2 linked regions of the Rudanella lutea DSM 19387 genome follow. The protein of the gene in region 2 interacts with the protein of the main gene of each other region in a pairwise test. Links are inferred from orthologs where the notes say so. Each region holds a gene or a part of one and is shown on either strand. Other genes may lie near its edges.

The links. The genes of interacting proteins can lie anywhere in the genome.
Region 1: the proteins of ligA (region 2) and leuS interact in binary tests that used the Escherichia coli proteins (3 or more experiments, as listed by UniProt). The link is inferred for Rudanella lutea DSM 19387 from one-to-one orthologs.

What each region holds. Positions count from the first base shown.
Region 1 is NZ_KB913013.1:4,430,566-4,434,132, reverse strand. What follows is about bases 74-3,567. They hold leuS (leucine--tRNA ligase), read left to right. Parts: upstream 74-433; coding sequence 434-3,367; downstream 3,368-3,567. Other genes in these bases: RUDLU_RS0118385 (hypothetical protein), read right to left, coding at 74-229. Outside these bases: more of RUDLU_RS0118385, read right to left, coding at 1-73.
Region 2 is NZ_KB913013.1:706,142-709,146, forward strand. What follows is about bases 1-2,932. They hold ligA (NAD-dependent DNA ligase LigA), read right to left. Parts: upstream 2,564-2,932; coding sequence 437-2,563; downstream 1-436. Other genes in these bases: dapA (4-hydroxy-tetrahydrodipicolinate synthase), read right to left, coding at 1-358; rpe (ribulose-phosphate 3-epimerase), read left to right, coding at 2,808-2,932. Also shown: more of rpe, read left to right, coding at 2,933-3,005. UniProt on the Escherichia coli protein: DNA ligase that catalyzes the formation of phosphodiester linkages between 5'-phosphoryl and 3'-hydroxyl groups in double-stranded DNA using NAD as a coenzyme and as the energy source for the reaction.

The DNA.
Region 1 (3,567 bases), 3.7 Mb from region 2 along the record:
GGGTATGGTTGGCCCCGTACGGATAAAACGTCTGATTATGCAGCAGATTGAGGTGCGGAACCGGCCAAAAGGTGAGGTTGTGGGCCACATAATAGCCTACGTACTCGTAAAAGTCGGTATCACCCCCGTCGGACAAGGGCCCCGAAAAATCGTCGACGAGCCAAACCGCCAGCCCCCCTACCAAGAGAGCCAACAAGATCGGAAGTATAAGGCGACGGAGGTGGGTCATGACCGAATGGGGTAGCGATCTCATCTTTCCGGGCAGATGACATTGCTCAGAAGGGGGCAAATGTCCACCGAATCGGCTATTTTTGCAACCCGAAACGATTTTGCATACGTAACGAGATAAGGTTTCAGGGTTAGAAGAGCCAAACAGCCGGTAAGGTCAACCCCCTTTCCTCCCTTCGCCCTCCGCCTTTGCTCCCCTATTTATATGGCCGATTACAACCACCGCGAGACCGAACAAAAATGGCGGCAGTTCTGGGACGAAAACCAGACGTACCGTACCGAAACTGACCCCGCCAAACCCAAGTACTACGTCCTCGATATGTTTCCATACCCGTCGGGGGCGGGGCTACACGTCGGTCACCCGCTGGGGTACATCGCGTCGGACATTGTGTCGCGGTACAAGCGGTTGCAGGGCTTCAACGTGCTGCACCCAATGGGCTTCGACTCGTTTGGTCTGCCCGCCGAACAGTATGCTATTCAGACGGGGCAACACCCGGCCATCACAACCGAGCAAAACATTGCCACGTACATTGAGCAGCTAAAACAAATTGGGTTCAGCTACGACTGGAGCCGCGAGGTACGCACCTCTGACCCCGGTTACTACAAATGGACCCAGTGGATTTTTATGGAGTTGTTCCGGTCTTGGTACAACAAAGACACCGACCGGGCCGAGCCCATCGAAACCCTGCTGCATAAGTTTGCCACCAACGGCACCACCGACGTAAACGCGGTTTGTGACGAGGAAACGCAGGCCCTCCAGTTTACGGCCGCCGAGTGGAACGCCCTGTCGAAGGAGCAATCCTACGAAATTACGCTTAAATACCGGCTCACCTACCTGGCCGATGCCGTGGTGAACTGGTGCCCGGCCCTCGGCACGGTACTCGCCAACGACGAAGTGAAAGACGGCGTATCAGAGCGGGGCGGCTACCCCGTGGAGCAAAAGCTGATGCGCCAGTGGATGATGCGCATTACCGCCTATGCCGACCGGCTCCTGAGTGGTCTCGACACCATCGACTGGTCGGAGTCGCTCAAAGAACAGCAACGCAACTGGATCGGCAAGAGCGTAGGGGCCAGTGTAAAGTTTCAGATTGAAAGGAGTGAGGAGCGAGAAGTGAGGAGTGAGGAGAAAGGGCTGGCGCAAGCGACTCCTCACTCCTCACTTCTCGCTCCTCACTCCTTCATTGAAGTGTTCACCACCCGCGTCGATACGATTTACGGCGTGACCTTCATGGTTCTGGCCCCCGAACACGAACTGGTACCCAGCCTCACCACCGACGCTCAGCGCGAGGCCGTTGACGCGTATGTGCAGGCCGCCAAAATGCGGTCGGAGCGGGATCGTATGGCCGATACCAAAACGGTTTCGGGTGTATTTACGGGCAGCTACTGCCTTAATCCGCTGAACAACGAGAAAGTCCCCATCTTCCTGGCCGATTATGTGCTGGCCGGATACGGTACCGGAGCCGTTATGGCCGTACCCTCGGGCGATGCGCGCGACTATGGCTTTGCGAAGCAGTTTGGCCTGCCTATTATCCCCGTTCTCGACGCCCAGAAAGACCTCGATCAGCAGGCCGACAACACCAAAGAAGGCCGGTACATCAACTCGGGTATTATCAATGGCATGACCTACCAGGAGGCCACGGCCACCCTGATTGCCTGGCTCGAAGAGCGTGGTCTGGGCCGTGGCAAAGTGAATTTTCGGATGCGCGACGCCGTGTTTAGCCGCCAGCGCTACTGGGGCGAGCCGGTGCCCGTTTATTTCAAAGAAGGCGGTTCAACAGGTCAGTTGCCGTACCTGATCGACGAGGCCGACCTGCCACTTGGGCTACCCGCCGTAGATAAATACCTCCCTACCGAAACGGGTGAGCCCCCGCTCGGCCGCGCCGAAGACTGGAAATACCAGGGAGAATATGAGTACGAACTGAGCACCATGCCCGGCTGGGCGGGGTCGTCGTGGTATTGGTATCGGTACATGGACCCGCAAAACCCCGACGCCTTTGCGGGCCCCGAAGCCATTCAGTATTGGGAAAGTGTCGACCTGTACATGGGCGGCTCCGAGCACGCAACGGGCCACCTGCTCTACAGCCGTTTCTGGAACAAGTTCCTTAAAGATCGGGGCTACGTAACGCAGGAGGAGCCATTTAAAAAGCTCATCAATCAGGGCATGATTCAGGGCCGGAGCAACTTTGTGTACCGGCTCAAAGGCACGGGCTCAGAAGGAGTAGCGCCGGTTTTTGTGTCGCTGAATAAAATTGCCGGTCGCGAGGTTACGCCCCTGCACGTCGACGTGAATATTGTCCACAATGATGTGCTCGACGTTGAGGCTTTCCGCGCATCGCGGCCCGACTTCACGCAAAGCCCCGACGGCCTGCCCGCGCAGTTTGAACTCGAAGACAACGGCACGTATGTATGCGGGGCTGAAGTCGAGAAAATGTCGAAGTCAAAGTTCAACGTCGTGAACCCCGACACCATTGTGGAGAAGTACGGGGCCGATACGTTGCGGATGTACGAGATGTTTCTGGGCCCTATTGAGCAGGCCAAACCCTGGAACACCAACGGTATCGACGGTACGTTCCGCTTCCTGCGTAAGTTCTGGCGTTTGTTCTACAAAGATGCACCCGCTGCCGATGGTCAGCCCGAAACAGGCCGCTGGATTGTGACCGATGCAGCTCCTACCCCGGCCGAACTGAAGGTTTTGCACAAGACGATCAAAAAGGTGCAGGACGACATCGAAAACTATTCGTTCAATACCTCGGTCTCGGCCTTTATGGTGTGCGTGAACGAACTAACGGCCCTCGACTGCCACAAGCGGGCAATCCTGTCCGATCTGGTGCTTATTCTGTCGCCCTACGCACCTCACATCTGCGAAGAACTGTGGGCGGCTCTCGGCAACGAACCCGGCAGTGTGTCGCGGGCCAGCTTCCCGGTCTTCAACCCGGCGTATCTAGTCGAAGACAGCTTCGAATACCCTATTCAGATTAACGGCAAAGTGCGGACAACCATCAGCTTCGCCGTTGACCGGGCCCCGGCCGATATTGAGCAGGCCGTACTGGCCGACGAGGTGGTGCAGAAGTGGCTCGATGGCAAAACACCCAAAAAAGTGGTGGTTGTGCCGAAGCGGATTGTAAACGTGGTGCTGTAATTGGTTTTATGTCTGTCGTTTTGGGGTTGTAACTAAACACCAGGCGACAAACCAGGTTTCATAGCCCGTACCGAGTGCCTGGTTGGCAATTGGTACGGGTTTTTATTTGCGCGCAATTACAGCGGGGCTTCGTACAGTTCAGGGCGCGTTTTTTGCCGTTCGCAACAAGACACGTTTTGGGAGGCTCCCGGCTGAGGCAA
Region 2 (3,005 bases):
CGATCACTCCCCGCTGACCCGGTTTATTATAGTATGGACAAACCGACAGGATGGCGTCAACGCCTTCGAAGTCAGTTTCCTTAAGCGTATTCACAACGTCGGGCGTCACATTTCCTCCCACCCCGTACACAATGGGCAGCTGTTTCGGATTATTCTCCTTCAGGTACTGCAACAACTGTTTCTTTTCCGCTTTCGTCACCGTCGGCGACTCGCCGGTTGTGCCTTGCAGCACGATGTAGCGCACCCCTCCGTCTGAGACGTGCTGAATCAGACGGCCGAAGCCGTCAAAATCAATAGAATGGTCGGCGTGAAATGGCGTGACGATAGCCACTCCGACACCGTGAAAGCGATTGTTCATCAATCAGATTTAGTTGTGCAAAGGTGGCTCCGACCTGAACCGGGCCACCCCAGCCGTATTATCACAAAGTTACGTCAATTACGTCAACATCGCCATGAACTCGTCCTCACTAATCATCGGAACTTTAAGGCTTTCGGCTTTACTTACCTTCGAGGGACCCGCATTTTCGCCCACGATGAGGTAGTTGAGTTTTTTCGAAACGCCACTGACCAGCTTGCCCCCGTGGGCGGCAATCTCGGCTTCGAGTTGCTCGCGGCTGAAGTTGGCAAACGTGCCCGTGTAGAGGAAGGTTTTACCAGTAAGCCGATCACTACGCACCTCTACTACTTTGCGTTCGCCCACAAACTGAAGCCCGGCCGCCCGCAACCGTTCTACGTAGTCCCGGTTGTCGGGGTCGGCAAACCAGTTGGCCACGCTTTGGGCAATGCGGGGGCCCACCTCCGGCACGGTAATGAGCACCTCCAGCGGAGCCGCCATCAGTGCATCCATGGTGCCGAAATAGTCAACCAGTTTTTCGGCGGTCGTCGCCCCCACGTACCGGATTCCGAGCGCAAACAATACGTTGGTAAACGGTTGCTGCCGCGACCGCTCCACCGCTTTCAGAATATTGTCGACCGTTTTCTGCCCAAACTTCACGGTGCGGGCCTTACCGGGCTCTTCCGCAGACGTCCGCCCCGAACCGTCGTCGGACAGTACAGGCGTGGCCGGGTAGGTTTTTTCGAGCCCAAGCAGCTTTTCTGTTGTCAGCTCGTACAAATCGGCGGGCGACTGCACCAGCCCCCGCTCAATAAGCAGCTCAATTTTACCTTCGCCCAGGCTCTCGATGTTCATGGCCCGACGCTGAATGAAATGCTCGAACCGGGCCTGACGCTGCGGGGGGCAGCCTTTCTCGTTGGGGCAGTAGAAATGCGCCTGAACGCCCCCCCGCTCATCTTCCATACGCACCAGCGGAGTCTGGCAGGCGGGGCAGGTGGTTGGGTAAACAATGGGCTGTACGGCATCGGTGCGCTTGGTCAGGTCAACGCCGGTCACTTTCGGAATGATCTCTCCGCCCTTTTCAACAAATACCGTATCGCCCAATTGCACCCCCAGGCGCTCAATCTCATTGGCATTGTGTAACGACGCCCGTTTGACTACCGTACCTGCCAACAATACCGGGGTCAGGTTTGCTACCGGCGTAACCGCCCCTGTGCGCCCAACCTGATAAGTAACGTGGTTGAGCGTGGTACTCGCAGCCATCGCCTTATACTTAAAGGCAATGGCCCACCGGGGGCTTTTGGCCGTGTAGCCCAACTCGCGCTGCTGGGCATAGCTGTTCACCTTGATCACAATGCCATCGGTAGCCAGCGGTAACTCGAACCGTCGGGTGTCCCAGTCGTTGATAAACTGCATCACCTCCCGAATATCGGTACACTTCCGCCACGTAGGCGACACATTGAACCCCCAGGCTTTGAGGGCAATCAGGCTTTCCTCATGGGTTTTGAACACCTCTTCGTCTGCCAGAAACGAGTACAGGTAACAGTCTAACCGGCGCTGGGCTACAATCCGCGAATCCTGCTGTTTAAACGTGCCTGAGGCTGCATTGCGCGGGTTGGCCAGCAGAGACTCACCAATATCTTCGCGCTCCTTATTGATCCGTTCGAACTCAGCGATGGGCAGAAAACCCTCGCCCCGAACCTCAAACAGGGCGGGCACCGCCACAGGGACATCCGTACTTTGCCCTATCGAATGGCCAACCCGCAGCGGAAGGGTCCGGATGGTACGGATATTAGCCGTGATATCGTCGCCCCGAACGCCATCGCCCCGGGTGGCTCCCTGCACTAACACCCCATTTTCGTAGGTCATGCTCAGGGCCACCCCGTCAAATTTTAGTTCACAAACGTATTCGAAGGTCTGCCCGTCGAGGCCGCGCCGAACCCGATTGTCGAACTCAACCAACTCGGCTTCCGAATAGGTGTTACCCAGCGAGAGCATCGGAAAGCGATGGTACACAGTTGCAAACTCCTTGCTGATGCCACCGCCTACCCGGTTGGTCGGTGAGTCGGGGCGCTTAAATTCGGGATATTGGGCCTCGAGGGCCGTTAACTGCTCCAGCATCCGGTCGAACGTAAAATCGTCCACTTCCGACACGCTGTTCTGATAGTATTGGTGATTGTAATAATTGAGCTGGTCTGTTAGCCCATTTATCTGCTCCTGGGGCGACATGTACTAGTGCGTTGTATTGGGTAGGCCGGTACCCAACCTGTGGGGCACCTCCGACAACAAAGCTACTACCCAACGGCCAACCTTCCATACCTCCTGCCCCAGTTCAGATGCCCAATATCCGGCGGTCCACCTCAGGGGTTTCGGCAAAAAAAGTTAGTTTTACGGACAAAAAACCACTTAGTAACCGCTAAGCGCGTTTCTGGGGGTAACAGACTTCTTTTTCGCCGTTGCCCCGTTATGAGCTATGAACCAACCGATTATTGCCCCGTCGATTCTGGCGGCCGATTTTGCCAATCTGCAACGTGATGTGGAAATGATTAACCACAGCGACGCCGACTGGTTCCATATCGATATCATGGATGGCGAGTTTGTGCCTAACATTTCGTTTGGCTTTCCGGTGCTGGAAGCCATCCAGAAACACGCCCAAAAACCCCTCGACGTG